Regions from separate parts of the Thiomicrorhabdus sediminis genome, predicted to be linked through region 2. Evidence: riboswitches for the same ligand, from Rfam matches in the RefSeq annotation. Region 2 holds a riboswitch; the other holds the start of a gene.
What was found. A riboswitch is a leader RNA that binds a small molecule or an ion and turns the genes downstream of it on or off. The one in region 2 is predicted to bind thiamine pyrophosphate.

Region 1 (7,554 bases), 250 kb from region 2:
CAGATTTAGCTCGGCACTAAACATCACCACTTCTGTGTTGGGAAATGGTCACTTACAATTTGTAAGCTCACATTTCCCTCCTTGAATTGGCGGCGTTTAGCAACCCATCTAAATAGCGAATACAAAAGAATATCCTCGACGGTTTTAAATCGAAATTTAATTTTGCTTTTTAAACTCTCATACTCGAATTCTTTAAGAGTTAATTTAAACCTAAAAGAAACCTATCTATGAATTCAACAAATTCCACGGCTTTAAAAACCCTCTGGCTGGCAATCTTGGTGATTGTTTTCGATCAATACACCAAATATCTGGCGGAAAGCTATTTGGTGTTTGCCGAGCCGGTAGCGGTAATGCCAAACCTTAATTGGATGTTGGCCTATAACTACGGTGCGGCCTTCAGCTTTTTGGCGGATATGGGAGGATGGCAGCGTTGGTTCTTTACCGGGCTTGCCGCTGTGGTCAGTGTGATTCTCGTGTTCTGGTTATATCGTCTGCCCAATAAATTCACCACAGAAGTATGGGGAGTGAACTTGGTATTGGGTGGAGCGATCGGAAATGTAATCGATCGTGTATTAGCCGGGCGAGTGACCGATTTTGTCGATTTCTATATCGGTTCTTGGCATTATGCGACCTTCAATGTTGCCGATATTGCCATCAGTATTGGCGCCGGTTTATTGCTCCTAAGCGAGTTGGTGTTAAAACCAAGAGCGGCGAAAAACGCAGTGCAAGCGGAGAAGCTGAAAAAGTTGAAAAAAGCCAATGAAACGGCTTAAACCTTTGCACCGGCCTCAAAGGTTTTTTATTTAACAGTTAATAACTGCTGAAAGTCTGTAACGGCTTTTTTAAAGTCATCCGCTTTGGTAATCGCGGTAACCACCGCAATACTGTCCACGCCGGTTTGCTTTACACTTGCCGCTCTTTGCAATGAGATACCACCAATGGCGACCACCGGCAATTGCTGTTGATCTCGCTTTTGATCCCTTAAAGTCATTAAATGGCGCAAATTCTCTATGCCTTGAATCTGTCCAGTCATATCTTTGGTTTGGGTCGGAAAAATCGCACCTATGGCAAGATAACTCGGTTGGATCTGCTGCGCTAAAATAAACTCATAGGCTCCATGAGTACTGATACCCAAACGAATCGATTGTTGTATTTTATGCAATTCATCTCTACTCAATGCTTGCAGGTCTTCTTGGCCTAAATGCACTCCAAAAGCGCCATATTCAATGGCCAACTGCCAATAATCATTAATAAACAACTGACATTGCGGGTATGCCTTGGATAGTTGCACCGCTTGTTTTATAGCCTGTTTCAGTTCAGCGGTAGTTTTATTTTTCAGCCTCAATTGAATGATTTTAATACCCAAAGGCATGAGTTTTTCCAACCATGCAACTGAATCGACAACCGGATAAAGCCCAAGATATTGATGCTCTAATCTGGCAAATGCGGGCAGGTTCTCGGCTTTGGGGTTTATTACCCTGGGATAAAAGGTTTTTTCCACCGGCCAACTCGGTTGGATCAGCGAACCATAATAGTCGCTATTGTCTGGACACAAACTAAACGCTTTGTTGATAAATGCTTGTGCGTGAATAAAGGCATCCCTTAGCAGATAGCCTTGCGCCAGAAAACAGGCCAGAGCGGTGGACAACGTGCAACCGCTACCATGACCATAAGCGGTTTGTGCCTTTGTCGATTGCAGTTGCAGATGCTGCTCGGCAAAAAAACAGTGGTCGATAACCACATCTGTATCGTCACCATGGCCGCCGCTTATGATTAGGGCTTGAGCACCAAACTGTTGTAAAGATTGCCAGCAGCGCTCTGGGTCTTTCTGGTGAGTTTCGCTGAGATATTGAGCTTCAGACCAGTTAGGGGTGATTAAATCAACCAGCGTCATAAGCTGCTGCAGCAAAGAAATATCCAGCGCTTCCTGACTTAGATCGCCGCCAACCGAGGCTTTGATAACCGGGTCCAAGACAATAATCGGTTTATTCGATGGAGCAAATTGTCGCAGGCGACCAATCAGCCATCGTAACTGTCGGTTATCGGCAAGCATTCCGATTTTGATTGCGGCCGGTGTTTTATCGCTGAGCAAAGCATCGAACTGTTGCTCTAAAGTATCGACCTCTACAGGGTTAATGCTGAATAGCTGCATAGAGTTTTGCACGGTATTGGCGGTGATCAGGCTGCAAACCTCCATACCCAGTATATGTGCTGTTTTGATATCGGCTTGAATACCTGCGCCACCACTACAGTCGGAGCCGGCAATCGTCCATAACACCGGACGAGGAGAAAACGGATTCATAATGTGCAATTCTTTTAATAATTCACTTGATGCCAAAAAGGCTGATCGAGTGTTGGTGTACTGGGATTGGCTTGATGTTGTTCTGTCATCAGCCCTGCTTGATATGCGAGGCGTCCGGCTTGAATGCTTTGCGCAAATGCCTGAGCCATCATTACCGGGTTATGTGACTTGGCCACCGCGGTATTTAATAAAATGGCATCCACACCCATTTCCATTGCCTGAAGAGCGTGGGAAGGTTTGCCTATGCCGGAATCAACAATCAGGGTAACCTCCGGAAAACGATCGCGAATGGCTTGTAAGGCATAAGGGTTTAATAACCCTTTGCCTGTGCCGATGGGCGAGCCCCAAGGCATAATCACTTTACATCCCAGCTCAACCAGATGACGTGCAATGACCAAGTCATCGGTACAGTAAGGCAATACCTTAAAGCCATCCTTAAGCAAGGCTTCAGTGGTTTTGACCAACTCGATAGGGTCAGGTTGCAGGTTGTAGTCATCACCGACGAGCTCAAGTTTAATCCAGTCTGTCTGAAACAGTTCTCGACTCATTTGTGCCATATTGATCGCTTCCTGAGAGGAGTGACAACCGGCGGTATTGGGCAGCAAATGAAGGCCGAGAGATTGGATCATCTGCCAGAAATCGCTGCCGCCATTGGCTTGAGGGTTCTGTCGGCTAAGGGATAAGGTCACCACTTGCGAGTTGGAGGCTTGAATCGAATCGCGCATGATTTGCGGAGATGGATATAAAGCACTGCCGATAAGCAGACGGCTATCAAGTTCCGTCCCGTAGATATTGAGTTTGCAATCTGTCACCTCAACCTCCCTGAATCGCGCTAATGATTTCAATGCGATCATGGTTGTCGATAGCAGTGGTTTGATGTTCAGATGCGGGAATAAACTTATTATTCAGTAGCAGCGCAAACGGCATGGTTGCGCCGAAAGCCTGGGCGGCATCCGCTAAGGAACTTTGTTCGGCAAGTTCAAATTCTTGCTCGTTAATCAATATTTGTATAGTCATAACTTTGTTATTAATCCGGGATAAGAGGGCACCTTGTCGATATTGTCATTGATCAGAGCGCAGCACTGTTCCACCATGGCAGGAGAAAGCAGGTAACCGTGACGAAATAAGCCGTTGAGCTGGATGACATGGTCGTTAATCCAAATTTGCGGTTCATTGTCCTGTAATGCAGGGCGTAAACCTGAGGATATTTCGACGATTTCCGCTTCGCCAAATCCGCTATGCACACTAAAGCATGCCGAGAGCAGTTCCAATGCAGAACGCACCGTGGGTTGACGATTGTCTTCCGATTCGATTTGCGTCGCGCCGACAACAAAATGATGGTTCTGTTTCGGGGCGATATAAATCGGATAGCGCGGATGCATCAGCCGTATTGGCCGTTGCAGATTGACCTGGGGCGCATACAGGCGTAACACTTCGCCGCGAACACCTCGCAATTGACTGGAAGGTGCTATTTGCGTTTTGGCGCCCAAGCCACGGCAATCGATGATCTTATCGAACATCAGACCGATCTTTTCAAAACCAAAATATTTGTCGTTAATCCATATCTGGTTATTTTGCAGGCTGACTTGGGTATCGGTATGCCATTTGATGTCTCTTGAGATTAAGGTGTCTCGTAACGCATGCAATAATTGACGGTTATCCAGCTGGCCTTCATCGGGTAGATACATCATGTGTTGAAAGGCTCTGGGTTGTTGGGCCAATTCGGGTTCCAACTCACTCAAACGAGTTTTATCGATCAGGCTGTAATCTTGGTTTATTTGGCCTTTTAACTGTTGTTGGAAATTTGCAAAACTAGCCCCATCCTGGGCAAAAGCCAATACCAATGAACCCGATTTTTGGAAAAAAATCGGTTCATTGAGTTGTTTAAGCAAATCGGGCCAGAGCTCTAAGCTGCGCTGTCCCATTTGCATAATGGCGTTTGAAGCTTCGGCGGATTCCGCAATCGGAGCCAACATTGCCGCCGCTTGATAAGCGGCGCTTTGCTGGGCAGTGCCATCATCCTTATCATACAGGGTGATGTCATGATCCTGGCTGAGTTGTAAAGCGAGCAAACGGCCGAGTAAACCGGCGCCTAAAATCGCTATGCGCATAGTGGTTTCCTCAAGCCTCTTTCTGGTAGATTTCACTACCGGCTTGAATGAACTCTTTGGACTTCTCTTTCATGCCCTGTTTGATTTCATCCAAAGTGATTTCGCTGATTTGTGCGTTGTTCTCCTGTGCCGCAGCATAGTCGCGTACCTCTTGGGAGATTTTCATCGAGCAGAATTTAGGTCCGCACATGGAGCAGAAGTGTGCGACCTTACCGGATTCTTGCGGGATGGTGTCATCATGATACTCACGCGCACGCTCCGGATCTAAACCTAGATTAAACTGATCAACCCAACGGAATTCAAAACGCGCTTTGGATAGGGCATTATCACGAATCTGCGCACCAGGATGGCCTTTTGCTAAATCACCGGCATGGGCGGCAATCTTGTATGCCATCAGACCTTCTTTCACATCGTCCTTATTTGGTAAGCCCAGATGCTCTTTCGGCGTCACATAGCAAAGCATGGCACAGCCGTACCAACCGATATTGGCGGCACCGATACCGGAAGTGATATGGTCATAACCCGGTGCGATATCCGTGGTCAAAGGTCCTAAGGTATAAAACGGCGCTTCGTCACACTCTTTTAATTGCTTATCGACGTTTTCCTTAATCATATGCAGAGGAATATGTCCCGGGCCTTCGATAATTACTTGAACATCATGTTTCCAAGCGATTTTAGTCAGTTCGCCAAGGGTTTCCAATTCGGCAAATTGCGCTTCGTCATTGGCATCGGCAATTGAACCAGGTCGCAGACCATCACCTAGAGAAAAGCTGACATCATAGGCTTTCATAATCTCGCAGATGTCTTCGAAATGAGTGTAGAGGAAGTTTTCTTGATGATGTGCCAGACACCATTTCGCCATAATCGAGCCACCACGCGAAACAATACCGGTGACACGTTTGGCCGTCATAGGAACATAACGCAACAATACGCCGGCATGGATAGTGAAATAATCGACACCTTGTTCAGCCTGTTCGATCAGCGTATCGCGGAAGATTTCCCAAGTCAGGTCTTCAGCGATTCCGTTAACCTTTTCCAGTGCCTGGTAGATGGGTACCGTGCCAATCGGCACTGGTGAGTTGCGCATGATCCATTCACGAGTTTCATGAATGTGACGTCCGGTGGACAGGTCCATTACCGTATCGGCACCCCATTTGGTCGCCCAAACCAGCTTTTCTACTTCTTCGGCAATTGAAGAACCGACCGAAGAGTTACCGATATTGGCATTGACCTTAATCAAGAAGTTGCGTCCGATAATCATCGGTTCCGATTCGGGGTGGTTGATATTACAAGGAATCACCGCTCGACCACGTGCGACTTCATCGCGGACAAACTCAGGTGTAATATCCTGTGGAATGCTGGCTCCAAATGATTCGCCTTGATGTTGCTGGCTAATCATCTCATCACGCACCTCAGCACGTTTCATATTCTCACGAATCGCAATATATTCCATTTCCGGCGTGATAATACCTTGGCGAGCGTAGTGCATTTGAGTGACGTTTTTACCGGCTTTAGCGCGGCGTACCGTCGGTAGGGCATCAAAACGGATGGTATCCAGTTTTTCATTGGATAGACGTTGTTGGGTGAATTCAGAACTGGCAGAATCCAGTGTCTCGGTATCATCACGATCAATAATCCAGTCAGCGCGCAGCTTAGGCAAACCTTGATAAATATCGATGTCAATATTGTTATCGGTATAAGGGCCGGAGGTATCGTAAACGCAGACAGGCTCGTTTGTTTCGGTAACCGGATTATCTTCGGGGCCGGAAACGTAGGTGTCGCTTAAGCTGATTTCACGCATCCCAACTTTGATTGGGTGAATTTTGCCTTCAACGTAGACTTTTTTAGAATTGGGGAAAGATTGTCCGGAGACATTTTGAATAAATGCTTCGGCTTCCGCTCGACGCTGACGACGACTTTTAGTTGTATTGGGTTGAATGATTTGTGTGGTTTGATTCATCGCTTTGCCTTTTCATTTAGATGAAGGCGAAGCGCTTTAGACTATTAAGTAGAACAGAACATAAACAGATGCTGAGCGAAATAATATGGCATCAACTCTGTATTAGCCCAAGTCCGGAGACGAATGATTGTGTCTCGGAAGAGTCGAACACTCCGGGTAGGAATATCGATGGCGTTTCAGATTGTTCCCTTCGCTGGTACTAACCAGATCAGGTTCTACGGATCCCGCTTAATGCGATCTCAGCCTAGTCTTAGGCACTCCGACAATTAAAATTAAGAGGCGTCAGTATAACGATTAAATTTCTTTTTGCAAAATAGAAAATCGAAATCTTGATGCGAAAATCAATCCTGGTGCTTATTTTTTGACTTGGCTAACCGGACCTAGCCAGGCATCCGGTGGGGCGGCTAAAAAAGGTTTGAGTTTACCCAAGGCGATTTGATAAAGGCCGCCTTCATCTTCGTAAATGGCTTTGGCATCTGCCTCAGTTTGCCAAACACTTAGGGTCGCTATACGACTGTTGGCCGCATCGACAAGTAAAAAGTTTTCGATAAAACCGGGATAGTTCGCCGCTACCGGCATGATTTGTTCTTTTAGAACTGCAGCGGCGTCTTCAATCTTGCCATTTTCAATGTGGACACGGACGTTCATTGCATGCATCGATAACTCCTTTGATAAGCCATGTTTGGCCAATCAGTTGACAGGAAATTCTGTTTGAAAGTCTTTAGGAGATAGATTTTTAGCGGATTTGTTTCAGCAAATAATCGCTAAGAGGAAGCTTAGACTATTAAGAGTTTTTGGAATCAAGGCGCTGTTGATGCAAAGAATGTTGCAGTTGCATGGTTAATTTGGCCAAACGGCTTTGGGTTTTCCAGAATTGATAGGCGGAAAGCTCGATTTCGGAAAACGGTTGATGTTGTTGCTTGGGATTTATTGCATGCAGCATAGATTGCAACGCCTTATCAGGCGCATTTTGAGGGCAATCATGTGTGATGGAGTCAGTCATAAAAGTACCTTAAGCAACTTTTTACCGGATTTTAATCAAGCTTCTTCTAGATTAACGGCCGACTTGTCGGCTTGACGCAATATTTTTAGCATGGCCTCATTCACATAACCATCTGCCGGAATCTTATTCTTCACCTGAAATTCGCGCAAGGCCTGACGGGTTCTCTTGCCGATTACGC
Region 2 (7,554 bases):
CCAATACTTCGATCCAACGTCCATCACCGAATAGATCCGTGGCGATATCCACCTCTGCCGAAGGCTCGGTAAACGGGAAATAGGATGGTCTGAAACGAGTCTGCAAGTTTTCGTCTTCGAAGAACTTACGTAGGAAATCGATAATCAATGCACGCAGCTGGGCAAAACTGGCGTTCTTCTCGATAATCAAACCTTCCACCTGATGGAACATCGGCGTATGCGTCTGGTCGGAGTCACAACGATACACTCGGCCTGGTGCGATAATACGCAAAGGCGGCTGCTTGTTTTCCATAGTACGGATCTGCACACCTGAGGTATGCGTACGTAACACCGTGTTCTCATTGATATAAAAGGTATCATGCATCGCACGCGCCGGATGGGTTTCCGGAATATTCAAGGCTTCGAAATTATGCCAATCGTCTTCGATTTCCGGACCTTGCTCGACATCGAAACCGGCATTGGAAAACAGTGTTTCGATACGCTGTAAAGTGCGCGTCACCGGGTGCAAGCTACCTAAATCGGCGTCGCGCCCCGGCAGGGTCACATCGATGGATTCTTCAGCCAGTTTTTGCGCTAGCTTAGCGTCATCCAATTCTTTCTTCTTAGCATTCAATAAGCCCTGCACAGTCTGCTTGGCTTCATTGATGATCTGTCCAGCTTTTGGTCGCTCTTCTGCGGACAACTTACCTAGGGTTTTCATCATCTCGGTCAATTGACCTTTTTTACCTAGATAGTGGACACGTAGTTCATCGAGTTTGCTGAGTTCATTAACTTCGCTTACCGCCGCTTGAGCTTGCGAAATGATGTCTTGCAGTTGTTGTTGCATGGAGCTTTGTTTCCCAAAACGAATAAATAGATATTAAATATGACCGTTGCTGTGCATGTTTTTCAGACACAAAACGACTGACAGCCATGTTTAATAGCCACTTCGCTCATTACTATAATTAAATAAAAAGCTTGTTGGATTCGATGAAAAAAATAGGGGACTGAAGTCCCCTATTTTTAAACTAGGTTGCCCTAGTCAGATGTATTATGCTAAAGCCGCTTTCGCTTTTTCAGCAATCGCTGTGAACGCAGCAGCGTCATGTACAGCGATATCAGCTAGAACCTTACGGTCAACCGCAACACCAGCTTTGTTAAGTCCGTTGATAAAACGGCTATATGTCATACCGTTCATACGCGCAGCGGCGTTGATACGTGCAATCCAAAGGCGACGGAAAGTACGCTTTTTGTTACGACGATCGCGATATGCATATTGACCCGCTTTAATAACGGCTTGCTTAGCAACGCGGAATACTTTGCGACGAGCGCCGTAATAACCTTTAGCTGCTTTTAATACTTTATTGTGTCGACGACGTGCGATGACACCTCTTTTAACTCTTGCCATGATCTAATCTCCTATTAAGCGAACGGTAACATACGACGAACCATTGCCACATCGTGGTCATGGATCATGCTGCCTGAACGAAGCTGACGCTTACGCTTAGTAGACTTCTTCGTCAAAATGTGACGAAGATGAGATTGTTTACATTTGAAACGACCTGAGCCAGTTTTTTTGAAGCGCTTTTTAGCACTACTGTTAGTTTTCATCTTTGGCATTGAATGAAACTCCGCATTTAAGCGTTCTCGATAAATATCCATTTACCGATCCACTTCAGTTTTATACAAAGCCTGGAATAGTTTCCAGACCTCACTCGGAACAACGAACAGCACTGAGGGAGCTGCACCGGAAACCGAATCTGAATAAATCCAAACCCCGTCCCAGCTGTTGTGGGCAGTATCGAATAGGCTAATGCCTAATCGTTACTATTTCTTCTTATTGGTTGGTGCCACCATCATTTGCATCTGACGGCCTTCCATTTTCGGCATTTGTTCAACAGTACCAAACTCTTCAACATCTACCTTAACGCGCTCCAACACCTTAAGACCCAGTTCCTTATGGGTAATCTCACGTCCACGGAACCAGATGGTTACCTTGACGCGATCTCCCTTTTCTAAGAATTTTATCAGGTTGCGTAGTTTGACCTGATAATCCCCTTCCTCAGTTCCTGGGCGAAACTTAACTTCTTTAACCTGGACTTGCTTCTGCTTTTTCTTCGCTTCGTGCTGCTTTTTCTGCTGCTGGTAAAGGTATTTACCATAGTCCATGATTTTACAAACTGGAGGGCTTGCTTTCGTTGCAACCTCAACCAAATCCAATCCCGCTTCTTGCGCCATCTCTAGTGCACGGTCAATTGAAACCACCCCGGCCTGTTCGCCATCTGCATCGACTAATCGAACTTCTGGTACATTAATGGCCTTGTTAATTCTGTCTTTAGGGGCTTCCGGTTGTTGTGGTCGACCTCGACCACCTCTTCTAATTGCGATAGCAATATCCTCCAGTTAGTTATAAATTCTTTGCGTAACAATCGGTTAGTTAATTTACGCTTCTACTACACGACCTAAATTGGAAATATCGTTGTTCAGCAAATCAATTAGCTGATCGAACGAGAACGAACCTAGGTTCTCACCACCGCGAGCACGTACATTGAAGGTTTCATTCTCCATTTCCTGATCACCTACGACCAGAATATACGGCACACGTTGCATTGTATGTTCGCGAATTTTAAACCCAACCTTCTCATTTCTCAAGTCCGATTCGGCTCTAAACCCATGTTTTTTCAATTTTTTAGCCATTTTGTCCACATATTCGTTGTGGACATCCGCAATTGACGCAATAACTAACTGGGTTGGTGCCAACCAAGTCGGGAACTTTCCTTCGTAATGTTCCACCAAGATTCCAACAAAACGTTCCAAGGAACCAAGAATCGCTCGGTGGATCATTACCGGGTGATGTTTTTCATTATCTTGACCGACATAAGTCGCATTCAAACGCTCTGCCTGAGTCATCGAGAAATCAAGTTGGATAGTACCGCACTGCCAAACACGACCGATGCAGTCTTTTAGCTGGAATTCGATCTTAGGGCCGTAGAAGGCGCCTTCACCCGGCTGTAACTTGTATTCCAGACCGGCTTCATCCAATGTCTGCTGTAGAGCCGCCTCAGCCAAGTCCCAAACTTCATCGGAACCAACACGCTGCTCTGGACGAGTCGACAGTTTCACCGCGATGTTATCGAAACCGAAATCGGCATAAGTCTGATAAACCAAGTCGATACAACCCTGCACCTCGGACTTGATCTGCTCTTCGGTACAGAAAATATGCGCATCATCCTGCGTGAATGAACGCACACGCATCAAACCATGAAGCGTACCAGACGGCTCGTTACGGTGAACGGTACCGAATTCGGCGATACGCACCGGCAGGTCACGGTAACTGGTCAAGTGACGGTTGAATACTTGAATATGCCCCGGACAGTTCATCGGCTTAACCGCGTAATCACGGTTATCGGTTTCTGTGGTGAACATATTGTCTTTAAATTTGTCCCAGTGACCCGACTTCTCCCATAAAGAGCGGTCCATAATCAATGGGGTACGAATCTCTTCATAGTCGTTGGCAACCAACTGATCGCGCATATATTGCTCCACCACGCGATACAAAGTGGTCCCTTTCGGATGCCAGAACGCCATACCCGGTGAAATGTCTTCGACATGGAACAGGTCAAGCGTTTTACCTAGTTTACGATGGTCGCGTTTTTCCGCTTCTTCCATCATCAACTGGTAGTCTTTCAATGCCTGCTTATCGGCAAAGGCGATACCGTAGATACGCTGCAACATTTTATTGTCAGAGTTACCACGCCAATAAGCACCGGCAACATGAGTTAAGGCAAACGCTTTGGTAAAGCCCATATTCGGAACATGAGGGCCGACACACATATCGACATATTCTTCGTGGAAATAGAAACCGAATTCGCTCTCATCCGGCAGATCACGGATCAATTCCAACTTGTACTCTTCACCACGCTCTTCAAAAGTTTTAATCGCTTCATCACGCGGCAGCATCTTCTTGATGACGGGATACTTGGTTTTCGCCAGCTCTTTCATGCGCTTTTCGATTTTCTTCAAATCGTCCGGCGTAATCTTGTACTCCATATCGATGTCATAGTAAAAACCGTTATCGATAACCGGGCCGATCGCCATCTTCACATCAGGATACAACTGCTTTAACGCATGCCCCAACAAGTGGGCGCAAGAATGACGCATGATATGCACGCCATCTTCATCTTTCATAGTGACGATTTCTAACGACGCATCTTCAGAGATCAAATCGCAAGCATCCTTTAACTGGCCGTTAACACGGCCGGCAACCGTTGCCTTGGCTAGACCCGTACCAATACTTTCCGCCACTTGCATGACTGAAACTGCTTCATCGAATTGTCTGGTAGACCCGTCTGGTAAAGTAATGATTGGCATTGATTTAATCTCTTCTTTAAAAAATGCGTCGTTCAAAAAGTAAGCCCGATATTCTAGCATTTATTACGCTGCCCTAGCCAGACTTTATACGCTTTTTTTTAGGCTTTTTCGTGGCCAATACAAATCCGTTGACCCCATGTCGGTTTTATGCTCGAACCGATAAACAAAAACCCTTGGCAGCAGAACTGCACAAGGGTTCCAGATAAACATTAACCTAATGTTTTACAAATAAATAAATAAATAAAAATATCACATACCCATCTTTTCAGCTTCTTCCAAAGCGCCATGCAGAACTTCGTCGTAGGCCTCCAATTCCAAACCAAAATACTGCAAAGCATTCAACAACGCTTCAGACGGCGCTTCTCTATCGGCATCATTCAGATCGGCAATACCGTTTTCAAAACCTAAACGAAACGCTCCCTGCTCGGCCAAAAAGGTTAGATAAGCAAACGCTTTGTATTGGTCGTCCGCCTTATCTGGCGTATGATGAAAAGCCACCCCCATAATGATTTCCTTGGGAAACTTCCACTGCTGTAAAAGACGCGCACTCATCAACGCATGATAAGTACCAAACACCTTATTTTCCGCGTGTGACAAACGGGCAATATCATAATCGGTCAGTTTAATAACCTCTAAATACTTTTCCCGACTTTCCACCGCCAACAGATAGATACCGATATCGCGCATCAAACCACATAAAAACGCTTCACCCGGACTGACATGCAACGCACGCCCCAAAGCCTGCCCGACAACGGCCGCAAGCATGGCGTGCTTCATAAAATGCTTTTCACTGAACGGCGGTTTGGTTTTAAACGATGATTTATAGTTAATCGCATGGGCCATCACACGAACATCTTTAATACCGATCCGGACAATCGCTTCTGATAAATCCGAAATTGGCATGCCCGTTGTGTATTTTGCGCTATTGACGACACCAATCAAACCCGCAGCCAAACGCGGGTCTTGTGCAATCAACTGAACCAAATCACCTATTTGAACGGTTTCATCGGTTGCCAGTGTCCGCTCCAGCTTAACCAGAGCATCGGGAAAATGCGGAAGGTCATCCAATGCCTTCAAACGATCCATAATCGTTTTACTTACATTGGGTTTGGCCGCTTCACTCATTCATAAACCTCATTTAGTCATTCTCTAAACGCCCAAACGACTTGGGCTTGGCATCTCATTGAAGAGATTAAAAATTTAATGATTTCAATTTTAACCAAATTTGCGCTACAATCCGCACGAATTTAAAAAAAATGCCAAATTTCATGGCACTTTTTTCGAAACCAACACGGTTTTGTACTCTAACTTAAGTACAATATTTTGACAGCCAGGGGCGGCAATTTGCCTGAGATCTCAATGTAAAAGAGAGCACCCTTCGAACCTGATCCAGTTAATACTGGCGTAGGGACGGCGTGATACAAGTAGTCGCTTTTGCCATAACAATTAACCCTATTATGCTTGACAGCAATACCGGTTAACGACCATTCAATATGGCCTTCCACAACTAACAGAACAAAAACCTCTGTTACCGCACTACCCACGCTTTCCTATTGCAGTCCGGCTTAGCATTAAAGGAAGCGATATGAACAGCAAACTGAACCCAATTACGATTGCCTTGCTTGGCGTAGTGTATAGCGCACAAAGCTTCGCAGAAACCAGCCTAAACGATATCACCATTGGCGCAGACTTATTTGAAAGTACTCAACAAGACATGCCTGCCAGTGTCGAAGTCCTGACTCAGGATGAACTGCAAGACCAAGGTGCCAACCACTTTGACGATGTTTTACTAAAGACCCCAAATGTAAACTTTTCTGGGCAAAGCTCACGTGCTCGTCATATACAAATTCGCGGCATGGGTGAACGAGATGAATATACCGGCGCACCGAACTCAAGCGTCGGTTTCGCCGTAGATGATATCGACTTTTCCGGAATCGGCATGACTGGAAATGTATTTGACACCAAACAAGTTGAGGTTTTACGCGGCCCGCAAAACACGCGTTATGGACAAAGTGCGATTGGCGGTCTGATTAATATCCAGACTAATGACCCGACGCCATATCGTGAGAGCATGATTGAAGCCAGCGCGGGTGATGATAGCCTGCGTGAATTCGGCTTAATGACCAGCGGCCCAATTAACAATGAAAAGGATGCGGCCCAATACCGTTTTGTTATGTTTAAGCATCAAAGCGACGGCTTCCGCCACAATGAAACTTTAGGTCGCAGCGACACTAACGGTCGAGATGAACTGACATTACGCGGTAAACTGCGCTTATTCCCAAACCAGCATACAACGGTCGATATCACCGCTTTGCATGCTGATTTAAACAATGGTTATGATGCCTGGGCACGTGATAACAGCTTTACCACGCTTACTAACCAACCAGGTGAAGACGACCAACTATCCAATGCCGCCTCTGTCAAAGTGGTTTCAACAGCTAACCCAAATTTTGTGCTGACCAGCAAAACCGCTATAGCCGGTTCTACAATGCGTTATAGCTATGATGAAGACTGGACTGCAGCATTAAGCGGCACCTACCTGAACGATAAAACACGTCAAACTTACAGCCAAGAACTGCGCTTCAGCTCAACCGAAACTTCTAAGATCGGCGGAAATACTGATTGGCTGGCAGGGCTTTATGCCTCAAAACTTGATGAAAAGAACCAAACAGAATATTGGGGAAGTTCATCAACTGATTTTTCTATCACCAAACTTTCCGGTTTTGGTCAACTTGATGTGGCTATCAACGATAAAACGACTGTCAGCACCAGCTTGCGAGTTGAAAACAACAACAACGCCTTTAGCAACAGTAATGGTGAATACTACGCGCCAAATGAAACGCTTTGGGGTGCAAGCCTAAGTTACAGCCACCGTTATAATGATAAATATAGCGCTTACACTAGCGTGACTCGTGGTTTTAAAGCCGGTGGTTTCAACCCAGGTCAGCCAAGCGGTACGCCAAGCCAATACTTGAGTTATGATGCAGAAACACTGATTAACTATGAAATCGGTTTAAAATCGCACTTCGCTGCTATCGGCTTAAACAGCAATATCACTGCATTCTATATGGATCGTCATAATCCGCAGATTGACGGTTATACCTATGATCCTAACTCCGGAACTAATTGGGTGTTCTATACCGAAAACTTTGACAGCGCATCCAGCTACGGAATTGAAGCCGACTTTAACTGGCAGGTAAGCGA

Region 1: linked by a shared signal. The riboswitch ahead of thiC (phosphomethylpyrimidine synthase ThiC) and the one ahead of FE785_RS07920 (TonB-dependent receptor) in region 2 are both predicted to bind thiamine pyrophosphate.

The regions. Positions count from the first base shown of each region.
Region 1 covers NZ_CP040602.1:1,978,069-1,985,622, reverse strand. Annotated here, with positions in the region: gene lspA (signal peptidase II) at 228-773, shown strand; gene thiE (thiamine phosphate synthase) at 800-2,302, opposite strand; gene FE785_RS09010 (thiazole synthase) at 2,317-3,114, opposite strand; gene thiS (sulfur carrier protein ThiS) at 3,116-3,319, opposite strand; gene thiO (glycine oxidase ThiO) at 3,316-4,413, opposite strand; gene thiC (phosphomethylpyrimidine synthase ThiC) at 4,424-6,373, opposite strand; TPP riboswitch at 6,542-6,645, opposite strand; gene FE785_RS08990 (antibiotic biosynthesis monooxygenase family protein) at 6,728-7,030, opposite strand; gene FE785_RS08985 (hypothetical protein) at 7,158-7,376, opposite strand; gene FE785_RS08980 (lytic murein transglycosylase) at 7,412-7,554, opposite strand, start outside.
Region 2 covers NZ_CP040602.1:1,730,589-1,738,142, forward strand. Annotated here, with positions in the region: gene pheS (phenylalanine--tRNA ligase subunit alpha) at 1-826, opposite strand, end outside; gene rplT (50S ribosomal protein L20) at 1,031-1,387, opposite strand; gene rpmI (50S ribosomal protein L35) at 1,402-1,599, opposite strand; gene infC (translation initiation factor IF-3) at 1,807-2,361, opposite strand; gene thrS (threonine--tRNA ligase) at 2,422-4,350, opposite strand; gene FE785_RS07915 (HDOD domain-containing protein) at 4,600-5,475, opposite strand; TPP riboswitch at 5,673-5,779, shown strand; gene FE785_RS07920 (TonB-dependent receptor) at 5,936-7,554, shown strand, end outside.